DNA from 2 places in the Mycobacterium sp. NGS64 genome. Region 1 is predicted to be linked to the other one. Evidence: predicted binding sites of a transcription regulator. Region 1 holds the regulator's gene; the other holds the start of a gene.
What was found. The regulator LexA, encoded in region 1, represses DNA repair genes until DNA is damaged. The targets are predictions, from matches to a motif close to CGAACANNTGTTCG.

Region 1 (7,635 bases):
GTCCCGGTGAGACCAAGATCGAGACCGACCGGCGCCGCATCCGCGAACGGATGAGCAAGCTGCGCCGCGAGATCAAGGACATGAAGCAGGCCCGCGACACCCAGCGCAGCCGCCGGCTGGCGAGCGACGTCCCGTCCATCGCGATCGTCGGCTACACCAACGCCGGCAAATCCAGCCTGCTCAACGCGCTGACCGGGGCCGGGGTGCTGGTGCAGGACGCGCTGTTCGCCACCCTGGAGCCCACCACCCGGCGCGCCGAGTTGGCCGACGGGCGGCCGGCCGTGCTCACCGACACCGTCGGCTTCGTGCGCCACCTGCCCACCCAGCTGGTCGAGGCGTTCCGGTCCACCCTGGAGGAGGTCGTCGACGCCGACCTGCTGGTGCACGTGGTCGACGGCTCCGACGTCAACCCGATCGCGCAGATCAACGCGGTCCGCCAGGTGGTCTCGGAAGTCGTCGCGGACCATCACGGCGACTCGCCGCCCGAGCTGCTGGTGGTCAACAAGGTGGACGCCGCGAGCGACCTGGCGCTGGCCAAGCTTCGGCACGGGCTGCCCGGGGCGGTGTTCGTGTCCGCGCACACCGGCGAGGGCATCGACGCCTTGCGGCGGCGGATGACCGAACTCGCCGCCCCCACCGACACCGCCGTCGACGTCGTGATCCCCTACGACCGCGGCGACCTGGTGGCCCGGCTGCACGCCGGCGGGCGGGTGCAGCAGGAGGAGCACAACGCCGATGGCACCCGCATCCGCGCCCGCGTTCCCGTCGCGCTGGCCGCCAGCCTGCGCGAGTTCGCCGCACCCTAGCGCCGCGCCGCGGCCCGCCCGCCGCCGACCAACCGGCTGGTTGGTATATCTTGGCGGCAGAGTCCCATTCGCCCGGAGGTCAGCGGAGGTCATCCATGGGCAGTGCCATCAAGTACGAGCGCACCCTTTTCGAGCCCGAGCACGATTTGTTCCGCGAGTCCTACCGCGGCTTCCTCGATCGCCACGTGGCGCCCTACCACGAGGAATGGGAGAAGGCGAAGATCGTCGACCGCGGCGTGTGGCTGGAGGCCGGCAAGCAGGGCTTCCTGGGCATGGCGGTGCCCGAGGAGTACGGCGGGGGAGGCAACCCCGACTTCCGCTACAACACGATCATCACCGAGGAGACCACCCTCGGGCGCTACAGCGGCATCGGCTTCGGGTTGCACAACGACATCATCGCGCCGTACCTGCTGAAGCTGGCCAACGAGGAACAGAAGCAGCGCTGGCTGCCCAAGTTCTGCACCGGGGAGATGATCACCGCGATCGCGATGACCGAGCCCGGGACCGGCAGCGACCTGCAGGGCATCAAGACCCGCGCGGTCAAGCAGGGCGACCATTACGTGCTGAACGGGTCAAAGACGTTCATTACCAACGGAATCAACTCCGACCTGGTGATCGTGGTCGCCCAGACCGACCCGGAGAAGGGCGCGCAGGGCTTCAGTCTGCTGGTGGTCGAGCGCGGCATGGAGGGCTTCGAACGGGGCCGTCACCTGGACAAGATCGGCCTGGACGCCCAGGACACCGCCGAGCTGTCGTTCAGCGACGTCAAGGTGCCGGCGGAAAACCTGCTCGGCGAGGAGGGCATGGGGTTCATCTACCTCATGCAGAACCTGCCGCAGGAGCGGATCAACATCGCGGTCATGGCGGCCGCGGCGATGGAAGGCGTGCTGGAGCAGACGCTGCAATACACCAAGGAGCGCAAGGCCTTTGGCAAGCCCATCGGCAGCTTCCAGAACAGCCGATTCCTGCTCGCCGAGCTGGCGACCGAGGCCACCGTGGTGCGCATCATGGTCGACGAGTTCGTCCGCTTGCACCTGGACGGGAAGCTGACGGCCGAGCAGGCCGCGATGGCCAAGTGGTATGCCACCGAGAAGCAGGTGCACCTGATCGACCGCTGCCTGCAGCTGCACGGCGGCTATGGCTACATGCGCGAATACCCCGTCGCCCGAGCCTATCTGGACGCGCGGGTGCAAACGATCTACGGCGGAACGACCGAGATCATGAAGGAGATCATCGGCCGCAGCCTGGGCGTCTGAGCAATGTGGTTGCCGCGCAAGGACACCAGGCGCGGCCGTTCAACGGCCCCCAATGATGAAAGGCCCAATTGGTCTATTGGCCCCCTAGATTGACGGCCAGCTAATGGCTTCACGTACCGTCGGCACATGCGTTTCTCGTATACCGAGTGCCTCGTGGCACATCGGCAAACGGGCGATCGGGGCGCCGGAAGCCGTGGTTGGTCGCGGTTCGGGCATGCTCCGGCATCATTTCGACATCGGCGCGGTCTCCGTTTTCGCAATTTTTGTGATTTGACTTCGCATTTCTCCCCGGCAAGGGCAAAGTTATGCGAGCCCGGCGATATCACGGTTCGTAACGGGTCTGCGGGTGCGGCATGGCCAGGTATACGGGCCTGGGAGGCTTGGTGAACGGGCAGAGAGGTCGAATGCACAGGCTGATCGGGCGCGCGCTGGTCGGCATGGCGACCGCGGTGATGGCGGCCGCGCTGCTGGCCCCCGCCGCTTCGGCGTCCCCGATCGGCGATGCGGAGGCCGCCATGATGGCCGCCTGGGAGAAGGCCGGCGGCGACACGTCACCGCTCGGCGCCCGCAAGGGCGACGTGTATCCCGCCGGCGACGGGTTCGCGCTGGACTTCGACGGCGGCAAGATGTTTTACACCACCGACACCGGCGCCAAGTTCGTCTACGGCCCGATCCTGGACAAATACGAGTCGCTTGGCGGCCCCGCCGGCAGCGATCTCGGCTTCCCCACCATCAACGAGGTGCCCGGCCTGGCCGGACCCGACAGCCGCGTGGCCACCTTCTCGGCCAGCGACAAGCCGGTGATCTTCTGGACCTCCGACCACGGCGCGTTCGTGGTGCGCGGCGCGCTGAACGCCGCCTGGGACAAGCTCGGCAGCTCGGGTGGCGTGCTCGGCGCGCCCGTCGGCGACGAAACCTACGCCGGCGAGGTCACCTCCCAGAAGTTCAGCGGCGGCGAGATCTCCTGGAACAGGAAAACCAAGGAGTTCACCACCAACCCGGCGACGCTGGCCGACCAGCTCAAGGGCCTGCAGGTAGCCATCGATCCGAACGCGGCCATCAACATGGCCTGGCGCGCGGCCGGCGGCGCCGGCGGCCCGTTGGGCGCCAAGCAGGGCGGGTCGTACCCCATCGGCGGCGACGGGGTCGTGCAGAACTTCGCGAACGGGAAGGTGTTCTTCAGCCCGGCCACCGGGGCCAACGCCCTCGAGACCAACATCCTCGCCAAGTACGAGTCGCTGGGCGGCCCGGCCGGCAGCGACCTCGGTTTCCCCACCGCCAACGAGGCCGACGGCGGCATCGGCCCGGCCAGCCGGATCGCCACGTTCGCCGCGGCCGACAAGCCGGTCATCTTCTGGACCTCCGACCACGGCGCGTTCGTCGTGCGCGGCGCGATGAAGGCCGCGTGGGACAAGCTGCGCGGTCCGAGCGGCAAGCTGGGCGCCCCGGTCGGCGACCAGGCCGTGGACGGCGACGTGGTGTCGCAGCAGTTCACCGGCGGCAAGATCTCCTGGAACCGGGCGAAGAACTCGTTCAGCACCGACCCGTCCAACCTGGCTCCGTTGCTGTCCGGCCTGCAGGTGTCCGGGCAGAACCAGCCGAGCACCGCGGCGATGCCCTCGCACGCCAAGAAGTTCACCTGGCAATGGTGGTGGCTGCTGGCCGCGATCCCGATCCTGCTGCTGATCCTGCTCGCGGTGCTGCTGGCGTTCACCTGGCGCCGCCGCCGGCGTCGGCGTGGCGCCGGCGACACCGGAGCCTACGAGCCCGAGCGCGACCTGGCCGCCGCCGGCTACGACGCCCCGGGCAACGGCCACTGGGGCCACGACGACGCGGAGGCGGCCACCGACTACGCCCCGTTCGGCCTGGAGCAGCCGGAGCATCAGCTTTCCGACGATGCCGGGCCGGCGCAGCGAGTCAGTTGGACCCGCGGGGCCGACGCCAGGGCCGCCGACGAGGACGAAGACCCCGACGCGGTGGACACCGATTCCATCCCCCTCGCCTCGGGCGCGACGCTGGCGGACGCCGGCTATGACGACGTCCCCGAGGCGGAGGCCGGATACCCCGAAGTCGCCGCCGAGGACGTCGACTACACGGGCACCGAATACCTGCCCGGCTACGATGAGGACGAGTACGCCGATCCCGGCTACCCGGACGTGGCGGTTCCGCGCACCCCGCGGGAGGCCGCCTACGTCGGCGAGGTGCCGGTTGCCGAGGAACCGGACGCCGACTATCCGGAGCCGGAACCCCCGGAGGGCGCCGCCGAGGCCGCGGCCGCCGCGGGGGCGCTAGGAGCGACGGAGCCCCGAACCGGGCGCCACGCGGCCACGGACGAGGAAGACGTGCCGGAATCGGCCGCCGATGTGACCAACGCCGCCCCGGTCGCCGGTGGGCGCCCGACGATCCACCTGCCGCTGGAGGATCCCTACCAGGCGCCCGACGGCTACCCGATCAAGGCCAGCGCCCGCTTCGGCCTGTACTACACCCCGGGCAGCGAGCTCTACCACGACACGCTGGCCGAAATCTGGTTGGCCAGTGAGGAAGTCGCGCAGGCCAACGGCTTCATCAAGGCCGACTGAGCCGGCCGCTACACCTTGCGGATCACGGTGACGACCTTGCCGAGCACGGTCGCGTCGTTGCCCGGTATGGGGTCGAACGCCGGGTTGTGCGGCATCAGCCACACCTGACCGCCCGCGCGCTTGAACGTTTTGACGGTGGCCTCGCCGTCGATCATGGCGGCGACGATATCGCCGTTGTCGGCGACGTGCTGCTGGCGCACCACCACCCAGTCGCCGTCGCAGATCGCCGCCTCGACCATCGAGTCGCCCACGACCTTGAGCAGGAACAGGGTGCCCTCGCCGACCAGCTCGCGAGGCAGCGGGAAGACGTCCTCGACGGCCTCCTCGGCCAGGATCGGTCCGCCGGCGGCGATGCGCCCGAGCACCGGCACGTAGCTGGGTTCCGGAAGCGCGTCCGAGCCGGCGACGTCGGTGACGGGCGCAGCCTCGGTGGTCTCCTCGCTGCCGCGGACGTCCACGGCCCGCGGCCGGTTCGGGTCGCGGCGCAGGTAGCCCTTGCGCTCCAGGGTGCGCAGCTGGTGGGCCACCGACGACGTCGATGTCAGGCCGACGGCGTCGCCGATTTCCCTGATGCTCGGCGGATAGCCGCGGGTGGTGACCGACTCGCGGATGACGTTCAGGATGGTGCGCTGCCGTTCGGTCAGCGACGAATCGACGGATGAGCTGATCGAGGGAGTGTCGTTGCTGTCGCTCATGGGTTGAATGTAGCGGGAGGACGACCAAGAATCAAACATGTGTTCGATGGCGTGTCGCCGGGGCCCAAAGACCCTTGGGCGGCGGGCGTCAAGACCCTATAGCTGCTGAATCACATGTGTGTAACTTTTGCGGAGATCGGGTACCTGTGCTGCATGTCAGAGGTCGCGCTTCCGGATTTGTCGGTGGTGCGGTCTAGCGTTTTGCTTGCTCGACACGCTTCGCTCAAATGTTCGGACATCGAACATACGAGCGATATAGTCGAACACACGAGCGAGAACAACCTGACCGGAGGAACGCAAGATGACAATCACCTACACCGTCTCGCCGCGTACCAGCAGCGTTCGGCGCCCGGTCAACGGGCCGGTGCCGGGGCTTTACCCCAGGCGGGACGGGCTGACCGGCTCACGTCGGCCCGGCCCGTCCAGGCCGGCCGGCGCGCCGCTGCGCTACCACGGCACCGGCGTCGCGATGTCCGTCGCCCCGCATCGCAGGCGTCCCGTCACGCTGGCCACGACGCTGGGGCTGGCGTTGGTCGCCGGGGTCATCACCCTGTGGCTGGGGCTGGTCGCCAACGTCGGGCAGGCGGTCAACGGCGACTCCGGGGGATCGGCCGCCGCCGTGCCGGATCGGCTGGCCGTCGTGCGGGTTGAGCCCGGCGAGTCCCTGCAGGACGTCGCCCACCGGGTGGCGCCGGACGCGCCGGCCCGCCAGGTTGCCGATCGGATCCGCGAGCTCAACGACCTGAACTCGCCGGCGCTGGCCGCCGGCCAGACGCTGATCGCGCCGGTCGGCTGACACCGGCGTCGCGGTACGCTCGGGGTGTTCTGCGGCCCCGCAGGTGAGCACGGCGAAGGAGCGGTCATGCACTGTCCGTTCTGCCGCCATCCGGATTCCCGGGTGATCGACTCGCGCGAAACCGATGAAGGCCAGGCGATTCGGCGCCGACGCTCCTGCCCCGAATGCGGGCGGCGCTTCACCACCGTCGAAACCGCCGTGCTGGCCGTGGTCAAACGCAGCGGCGTCACCGAACCCTTCAGCAGGGAGAAGGTCATCAGCGGCGTGCGGCGGGCCTGCCAGGGCCGCCAGGTCGACGACGACGCGCTGAACCTGCTTGCCCAGCAAGTCGAAGACACCGTTCGCGCGGCCGGGTCGCCCGAGGTGCCCAGCCACGAGGTCGGCCTGGCCATCCTCGGCCCGCTGCGCGACCTCGACGAGGTGGCTTACCTGCGGTTCGCCTCGGTGTACCGGTCGTTTTCCTCCGCCGAGGACTTCGAGCGCGAGATCGAGGCGCTGCGCGCGCACCGCAACGCGCCGACGGATCCGGAGCCGGCCACTCGCTAGGCTGGCGTCCATGCCGCCCGACCTGCATCCCGATCTGGAGGCGCTGGCACCCCTGCTGGGGACCTGGTCCGGCCGCGGCTCGGGCTTCTACCCGACGATCCAGCCGTTCGAATATCTCGAGGAAGTCGTCTTCTCCCACGTCGGCAAGCCGTTCTTGGCCTACGGGCAAAAGACCAAGGCGGTGGCCGACGGCAGGCCCCTACACGGCGAAACGGGGTATTTTCGCGTGCCCCGGCCGGGCAGCGTGGAGCTGATCGTCGCCCACCCGAACGGCATCACCGAGATCGAAACCGGGACCTACGCCGTGACCGACGGCCTCATCGAGGTGGAGCTGTCGAGCACGGCGATCGGGCTGGCGCCGAGCGCCAAAGAGGTTACCGCCCTTGGCCGTTCGCTGCGCATCGACGGCGACGAGCTGTCCTACACGCTGCGCATGGGCGGCGTGGGGCAGCCCCTGCAGGACCACCTCGTGGCCGTCCTGCACCGGCAGGGCTGACCTCAGCCGACCCGTCGGACACCGTCGTTGACGACGCGCCCGGCCACCCCGACCCAGCCCTCAGCGTTCCACGCGGTTTCGATGAACGAGCCCTTGCCCTGGGTGATGCGCAGGTCGCGGCTGAGGTAGTCGGTGAGCCGCATCGCCGCCGAGCCGGTCGCCTCGTCCTCCGGCACCCCGAGGTTCGCGAAAAACCCGCGGGTGCGCAGAGTCCCGGCGTCCCGGTCGACCCAGGCCCACAGGTAGTGCGCGGTGTCGTCCGGGAAGTCGGCCGGGTCGGCGGCGAGAACGTCGTCGGCCGAATCGAATTCGTGGATGGCCACTTCCGGTGCCCACTCCGAGCGGGCGCTGACGCCGGTCAGGTCGCCCTGATAGCTCACCTGCACGAGGCCGGCCCCCACGTGCAGCGTCTTGATCGGCGTACCGTTGTCGCGCAGCCACCACGACGCGCCGACGGTCGG
Region 2 (7,635 bases), 130 kb from region 1:
CGCGCGATCGATATGACAGTGCGGCGCAACGCGTTTGGGCGCCAGGTCGACTCGTTCGAGGGCGACATTCCATTCGCCGGGCTCGACGGGCCGGTGCGCGCGGTGTTCATCCGCGCGCCGTGGGTCGAGCGGACGGGCGACGGGGTGCAGGCGCTGGCCAGCGCGGCCGGGCACGTCGTCGCCGTCCGGCAGGGCCCGATGCTGGCGACCGCGTTTCACCCCGAGATGACCGGCGATCGTCGCATCCACCACATGTTCGTCGACATTGTCAGGGGCGAGGCGTAGTCACATGCGTCACTTGCGTCCCGCGACGGGTGGCATGAGGCTTTCTGTCCACCTCATAGCGACAGCCGTTGTCGCTCTGAGGCGGGCAAGAAGGGTGCCGGTCGCTTTTTTGTGACCGCTGTGACTGCGGTGACGGCGGGGAGCACCGGGGCCATCGGCATCCACCGCCCACGTAGACTCGTTGGGCGAGTTATCGAGCACCAGAATGCAAAAGAAGAGGTAGCAACACCGATGAGCGGCCATTCCAAGTGGGCCACCACCAAGCACCAGAAGGCCGTCAAAGACGCCCGCCGCGGCAAGGAGTTCGCCCGGCTGATCAAGAACATCGAGGTCGCGGCCCGCACCGGCGGCGGTGACCCGGCCGGCAACCCGACGCTCTACGACGCGATCCAGAAGGCCAAGAAGACCTCGGTGCCCAACGACAACATCGAGCGCGCCCGCAAGCGCGGGGCCGGCGAGGAGGCCGGCGGCGCCGACTGGCAAACCATCACCTACGAGGGCTACGCGCCCAACGGGGTGGCGGTGCTGATCGAGTGCCTGACCGACAACCGCAACCGCGCCGCCAGCGAGGTGCGGGTGGCGATGACGCGCAACGGCGGCACCATGGCCGACCCCGGCTCGGTGGCGTACCTGTTCTCCCGCAAGGGCGTGGTCACGCTGGAGAAGAACGGGCTGACCGAAGACGACGTGCTGACCGCGGTGCTTGACGCCGGCGCCGAGGACGTCAACGACCTGGGTGACAGCTTCGAGATCATCTCCGAGCCGACCGATCTGGTCGCGGTGCGCACCGCGTTGCAGGACGCCGGCATCGACTACGAGTCGGCCGAGGCCAGTTTCCAGCCGTCGGTCAGCGTTCCCGTCGACGTCGACGGCGCCCGCAAGGTGTTCAAGCTCGTCGACGCGCTGGAGGACAGCGACGACGTGCAGAACGTCTACACCAACGTCGACCTCTCCGACGAGGTGCTGGCGGCGCTCGACGAGGAGTGAGCAGCGGGGGATCGATGACCGAGCCGCCCGTCGTCAACCATCACGCCGACCACCCGGGCTTCGGCGGCCCGATGGGTCTGGTGACCGCCCTCGGCATGCTCGTCATGGGTCGCGGAAACGCGCGCCTGGCCGTCGACCTGGCCGGGGTGTCGGACGCCGACCGCGTTGTCGACATCGGTTGTGGCCCAGGCAATGCCGCGCGGGCCGCCGCCGCACGGGGCGCGCGCGTTGTCGGGGTGGATCCGGCCCCGGTGATGTTGCGCCTGGCTCGCGCCGTGACGCGTGACCGCCCGACGGTCACCTGGGCCCAGGGTGGCGCCGAGGCGCTGCCCGTTTCCGACGGCTGGGCGACCGTCGTCTGGTCGCTCAAGACGGTGCACCACTGGAAGGACGTCACCGCCGGGCTCGCCGAACTGCGCCGCGTGCTCGCGCCGGCGGGCCGGTTGTTGGTGATGGAGCGCCATGTGCAACCCGGGGCCACCGGCCTGGCCAGCCACGGCTGGACCGAGCGGCAGGCCGAGTCGTTCGCGGAGCAGTGCCGGGCGGCGGGCTTCGTCGGCGTCCGGGTCGACCAGCGGCCCCAAGGCCGGGCTGCGGTGTGGGTGGTGCGGGCGGACCAGCCTGCTTAGTCGGCGATCGCAAGCGCGGCGGAGCCGGGCGAAGCGGGTCGCCGCCCAAATGCCTAGTCGTAGCCGTGCCGCATATCCTCGACGACGCGCGGATTGTCCAGGGTCGACGGCTCGAGTGGGCGGTCGCCGATGTCGCCGGCGAAGACGGTGGCCGCGTCGAGCACCCGCTGGTTGAGGAACCGCAGCGCGGGAGCGTCGGCCGGCACCCGCGGCACAGGCGCGGCGTCGCCGCGTTGCGCCAAGACGAACCCCCAGTCCCCGAACGTGGGCACGTGCACGTGATACGGCGTGACGGCATAACCGGCGGCCCGGATCGTCGAGACCGTGCGCCAGAACGCCGTCCGCGTGGAGAACGGGCTGCCCGCCTGCACGACCATCAGCCCGCCGGGCGCCAGCGCGCGGGCGGCGAGCGCGTAGAACTCGGTGGAGTAGAGCCGGCCCAGCACGGGCGTGTCGGGGTCGGGAAGGTCGACGATCACCGCGTCGAATCCGGTGTCCGAGGAGCCGCGCAGCCAGGTCATCGCGTCGCCGATCACGACCTTGACGCGCGGGTTGTCCAGCGCGCCGCCGTTGGCCTCGCGCATGGTGGTGCGGGCCAATTCGATGACGGCGGGGTCGAGCTCGACCTGCACGATCTTGCCGATGCCCGGCTGGCGCAGCAGTTCGCGGGCGGCCAGGCCGTCGCCGCCGCCGAGCACCAGCACCGAATGTCCACCGGCACCAAGAGCGGGGTAGACAAGGCTTTCGGTGTAGCGGTATTCGTCGCGGGTGGAGAACTGCAGGCCCCCGTCGAGGTAGAGGCGCATGTCGTTGCCGCGCCGGGTCACAACGATCTCCTGATAGGCCGTGTGCCGGTAGGCGATGATCGGGTCGGCGTAAAGCCTTTGCCTGCTTGTGGTTTCGATGTCGGCCGAGCGCACCAGCAGCGTGGCGAGCAGCCCCAGCGCGGCGGCGAGCGCGCACAACGCCGTCAGGAGTTGCCGCGCGGAAACGATGCGGCGCAACAAGAAGACCGCCACGATCCCCGCCGCCGCCAGGTTGATGATGCCCGTGGCCGCCGCGCCGCGGATCATCCCGAGGTGCGGCAGCAGCAGGAACGGCCAGACGAGCCCGCCCAGCAGCGCGCCGAGGTAGTCGGCGGCGTTGAGGTTGGCCAGCGTGCGCCCGGCGTCGGCCGCGTGGGCCGTCCGCCCCCGTTGCAGCAGCGTCATCAGCAGCGGCACCTCCGCGCCGACCAGGCCGCCGATCAGGGCCGTGCCCGCCGCCAGCACCCACGTCGAGCCCACCGAGCCGTCCAGGAACGCGAACACCGTGTACAGCGCGGCCGCGGACAGGCCGCCGATAATTCCCAGCAGCGCCTCGACGGCGATGAAGGCGATCGCCGCGTGCGCCAGCAGCGGCTTGGCCAGCAGCGCGCCCGCGCCCAGCGCCGCGATGTAGCCCGCGACGATCAGCGACGTGGCGACGATGCCCCCGCCGTTGAGGCTGGCCGACAGCGTCAGCAGCGCGAGTTCGTAGATGATGCCGCAGGCCGCGCAGGCCGCCACGGCGGCCAACAAGACGGCGCGCCAACGGCCCTGGGACGTCATGACACCGCCGCGGCGGTCACCCCTCCCACGGCCAGCAATATCAGGGCGACCGCGAAGGACCCCGGGTGCAGCGTGGGCTCGTCGATGTGCTCGTGGAAGTCGCCGGGGATCAGCAGGTGCATCGCCAGCAGCGCGACCCCGAGCAGGATCACACCCATCAGCCCGTACACCGCCACGCCGAGGAGTCCCTGGCCCAGCTGGCTGTAGCTGTTGGCGATGGCGGTGATGATGACGATGGTGAGCGAGATGTACATGGCGCCCGCGACGACGACGGCGTTGGGGCGGCGGTCGATGAACACCAGCTGGCGCAGCTTGCCCGGGGTCAGCCAGTCGACCATGTAGAAGCCGACGAGCAGCACCGCCATCCCGACGGCGAAGTACAGGATCGTCGCGACCGCGCCCCTCAAGACGGGATTGACGTCGACGTTGCCGATCTCGACGGCGAGGTTCATGGTTGTCTCCTTTACGGTTACTGCCTTAAGCCATCACTTGGTGCCGCCGGGGCCGCCCGGGGTGCCGCCGGCGCCGCCCGACGGGGAGCCGGGGAAGAAGCCGGGGCCCAGGAAGACGAACGCGCCGTGGCTGTATCCGGCGCTCAGGGGTTCGACGCGGATGCTGCACGGATTGTTACCGTCGGGCCCGACGATCACGATGTTGTTGCTGTACCGCAGGTATTCGCTGTCGCCGTTGGACGCGCGCGCCTCGGGGGCCTGATAGTCGGCGAGCGTGTCGGCGACCTGGTCGGGGGAGCCGGTGCACTGGTAGCGCGTGCCGTTCACGTCGCGGGAGTATTCGTGATAGTGGCTCGCGATGTAGGACCCGATGTCCTTCTGCTCCAAGATGATTCCGAAGACCAGGCAGACGACGGCGGCGACGGCCAGCGCCCCGGAGATCAGGAACAGGCGGTTGCGGCTCACGGGCGCCACCGGCTCTCGGTGTGCACCACCACGCCGCCCGACTCCAGCGGGTACAGATGCCAGGTCTGCCAGTGCCATCCGGCGCCGTCGGGTTCGGCGGCCAGCGCGGTCAGCGCGGCGTCGTCGCCGGGGAACGTGCCGCCGAGCCAGCCCGGTTGCCGCGTGCAGCGTTCGCGCAGCTCGCCGGCCAGCCGGCGGAAACTCGCCTCCTCGTGCGTCTCGGTGCGCGACCGCAGCCGGTAACCGGGGGCGTCGGTGCGCCGCGGCAGGTCACCGCCGAGGCCGCGGGCGGTGCACGAAACCTGTTCGGAGAACTGGCCTTTCGCATGCTCGACCGCGACTACGTGCGATGCGCCCAGCACGCCGAGCAGCAGCGCGCCGCCGTCGGGATGCTCCAGCGAACAGGTGGCCAGCGGCGCCGGTGCGGGCGCGTTGAGCGCGAGCCCCAGCCGTTCCCCGGACACGTCCGCCGGAGTCACGGCGAGCTGATGGAGGGGCACCGAGGCGGTCCTATGGGGAGGAGGGTGGGGGCGCGGGGTAGACGGTCAGCTCCCCGGGCACGACGGACTTGCCCGTCGAAACCTCCCAGGGCATGTCCGGGGCCCAGCGCTCGAACGAGAGCAGGGCGCTCTCGTTGGCGTTGGTGCAGTCGAGGAATTCCATCTCGCCGCCGGCGGGCAGGCCGGTGGTGCCCTCGGTGGTGTAAGACGCCCGGCCGCGCTCGGTCTCGTGGAAGGCCACGCCGTCGATGACGTACTGGTCACCGGGCTGCAGAGTGAGGTCCTTGCGGTTGACCCACATGGCCAGCTCCAGGCGCCCGTCGTCCTCTTCGACGCTCAACCAGATCGGCTGGTCGCCGCCCTCCAGGAGGTGCTCCCACCACACGAACGGCCCCTCGCGGAACGTCACCGAGCCGCGCACCACGAGGTCGACACCGCCGTAGCTGACGATCGCGCCAGGGCCGAGTTGGCGGGGCCCGAACTGCGGCATGGCGTTGAACGACAGCGGGTCGGAGCGCCCGCGCGGCGGGGCCGGCTTTTTGGGTCGCCGCAAAGCGATGACGAGCACCACGATCGACGCGATGAACAGCACCGCCGCCAGGACGAGCAGGACTGTTCCCACGCTGAACCTTCCGTTGCCACAGGGCTAGAGCGAACGTGGGCTATAAGTTAACAGCTTTACCCGGGGGCAGCGTGTCCTACCGGATGCCGTCGGTGTCGCCGGTTAGGCTCTCGAACAGCTGTTCGTACGAAGGAGCCGGCAATGCGCGTGATGGGCGTCGACCCCGGGCTGACCCGATGCGGCCTGGCGGTCGTGGAGACTGGCGGGGGGCGCAAGGTCGTCGCGCTCGACGTCGACGTGGTGCGCACCGGGTCGGACGCGCCGCTGACCAAGCGGTTGCTGGCCGTCAGCGATGCCGTCGAGCACTGGCTGGACACCCACCGGCCGGATGTGGTGGCCATCGAGCGGGTGTTCTCCCAGCACAACGTGTCGACGGTGATGGGCACCGCGCAGGCCGGCGGCGTGGTCGCGCTGGCGGCGGCCAGGCGCGGCATCGACGTGCACTTCCACACCCCCACCGAGGTGAAGGCCGCGGTCACCGGCAACGGGTTCGCCGACAAGGCGCAGGTCACCACGATGGTCACCAAAATCCTTGCGCTGCAGGCCAAACCGACGCCCGCCGACGCGGCCGACGCGTTGGCGTTGGCGATCTGCCACAGCTGGCGCGCGCCGATGATCGCCCGGATGGCCGCCGCCGAGGCCCTCGCCGCGCAGCAACGGCACGCCTACCGGGCCAAGTTGGCGGCGACGCGCAAGGCGGCCGCCCGATGATCGCGTCGGTGCGCGGCGAGGTGCTCGAGGTGGCGCTCGACCACGTCGTGATCGAGGCGGCCGGTGTCGGCTACCGGGTGAACGCGACGCCGTCGACGCTGGCGACGCTGCGGCAGGGCAGCGAGGCCCGGCTGATCACCGCGATGATCGTGCGCGAGGACTCGATGACGCTGTACGGGTTCACCGACGCGCAGACCCGCGACCTGTTCCTGACGCTGCTGTCGGTGTCGGGGGTCGGGCCGCGGCTGGCGATGGCGACGCTGGCAGTGCACGACGCCGCCACGTTGCGCCACGTGCTGCACGACGGCGACGTCGCCGCGCTGACCCGGGTGCCCGGCATCGGCAAGCGCAGCGCCGAGCGGATGGTGCTCGAGCTGCGCGACAAGGTCGGTGGGATGGCCGCGACCAACGGGGCGCCGCTGGTTAACGGCCACGCGGTGCGCACCCCCGTGGTGGAGGCGCTGGTCGGCCTGGGCTTCGCCGCCAAGCAGGCCGAGGAGGCCACCGACAAGGTGCTGGCCGGCGATCACGAGGCGACGACGTCCAGCGCGCTGCGGGCCGCCCTGTCGTTGCTGGGTAAGTCCCGATGACCCGCGCCGGCGACGATGCAGAGCGGAGCGATGAGGAGGAGTGGCGCAAATGACCGACGACTTCTCCGACCGCGACGTCCGGGAAGTTTCGGGGGCGCTGGTGTCTGGCGAGGGTGACATCGACGTCAGCCTGCGGCCCCGCTCGCTGCGGGAGTTCATCGGGCAGTCGCGGGTGCGTGAGCAGCTGCAGCTGGTCATCGAGGGGGCCAAGAACCGCGGCGGCACCCCGGATCACATCCTGCTGTCCGGTCCGCCGGGCCTGGGCAAGACCTCGCTGGCGATGATCATCGCGGCGGAGCTCGGCTCGTCGTTGCGGGTGACGTCCGGTCCGGCGCTGGAACGCGCCGGCGACCTGGCCGCGATGCTGTCCAACCTGGTCGAGCACGACGTGTTGTTCATCGACGAAATCCACCGCATCGCGCGGCCCGCCGAGGAGATGCTCTACCTGGCGATGGAGGACTTCCGGGTGGACGTGGTCGTCGGCAAAGGGCCCGGGGCGACGTCGATTCCGCTGGAGGTGGCGCCCTTCACCCTGGTCGGCGCGACCACTAGGTCCGGCGCGCTGACCGGCCCCCTGCGCGACCGGTTCGGGTTCACCGCGCACATGGACTTCTACGAGCCCGCCGAGCTGGAGCGGGTGCTGGCACGGTCCGCCGGGATCCTGGGCATCGAGCTGGGCGCCGACGCGGGCTCCGAGATCGCGCGACGCTCGCGGGGGACCCCGCGGATCGCCAACCGGTTGCTGCGCCGGGTCCGCGACTTCGCCGAGGTGCGCGCCGACGGCGTGATCACCCGCGACGTCGCC

Region 2: the regulator LexA is predicted to act here: its motif matches at 5,641-5,654, upstream of ruvC (crossover junction endodeoxyribonuclease RuvC).

What each region holds. Positions count from the first base shown of each region.
Region 1 is NZ_JCALCI010000001.1:1,156,931-1,164,565, forward strand. Features, by position in the region: gene hflX (GTPase HflX) at 1-806, shown strand, start outside; gene AC5Y4S_RS05785 (acyl-CoA dehydrogenase family protein) at 902-2,062, shown strand; gene AC5Y4S_RS05790 (LGFP repeat-containing protein) at 2,467-4,641, shown strand; gene lexA (transcriptional repressor LexA) at 4,650-5,336, opposite strand; gene AC5Y4S_RS05800 (LysM peptidoglycan-binding domain-containing protein) at 5,638-6,132, shown strand; gene nrdR (transcriptional regulator NrdR) at 6,199-6,678, shown strand; gene AC5Y4S_RS05810 (peroxynitrite isomerase) at 6,689-7,174, shown strand; gene AC5Y4S_RS05815 (PhzF family phenazine biosynthesis protein) at 7,177-7,635, opposite strand, start outside.
Region 2 is NZ_JCALCI010000001.1:1,284,712-1,292,346, forward strand. Features, by position in the region: gene pdxT (pyridoxal 5'-phosphate synthase glutaminase subunit PdxT) at 1-285, shown strand, start outside; gene AC5Y4S_RS06510 (YebC/PmpR family DNA-binding transcriptional regulator) at 517-1,272, shown strand; gene AC5Y4S_RS06515 (class I SAM-dependent methyltransferase) at 1,287-1,901, shown strand; gene AC5Y4S_RS06520 (polyamine aminopropyltransferase) at 1,955-3,490, opposite strand; gene AC5Y4S_RS06525 (DUF350 domain-containing protein) at 3,487-3,942, opposite strand; gene AC5Y4S_RS06530 (DUF4247 domain-containing protein) at 3,976-4,407, opposite strand; gene AC5Y4S_RS06535 (DUF2617 family protein) at 4,404-4,907, opposite strand; gene AC5Y4S_RS06540 (DUF4178 domain-containing protein) at 4,918-5,529, opposite strand; gene ruvC (crossover junction endodeoxyribonuclease RuvC) at 5,671-6,240, shown strand; gene ruvA (Holliday junction branch migration protein RuvA) at 6,237-6,830, shown strand; gene ruvB (Holliday junction branch migration DNA helicase RuvB) at 6,880-7,635, shown strand, end outside.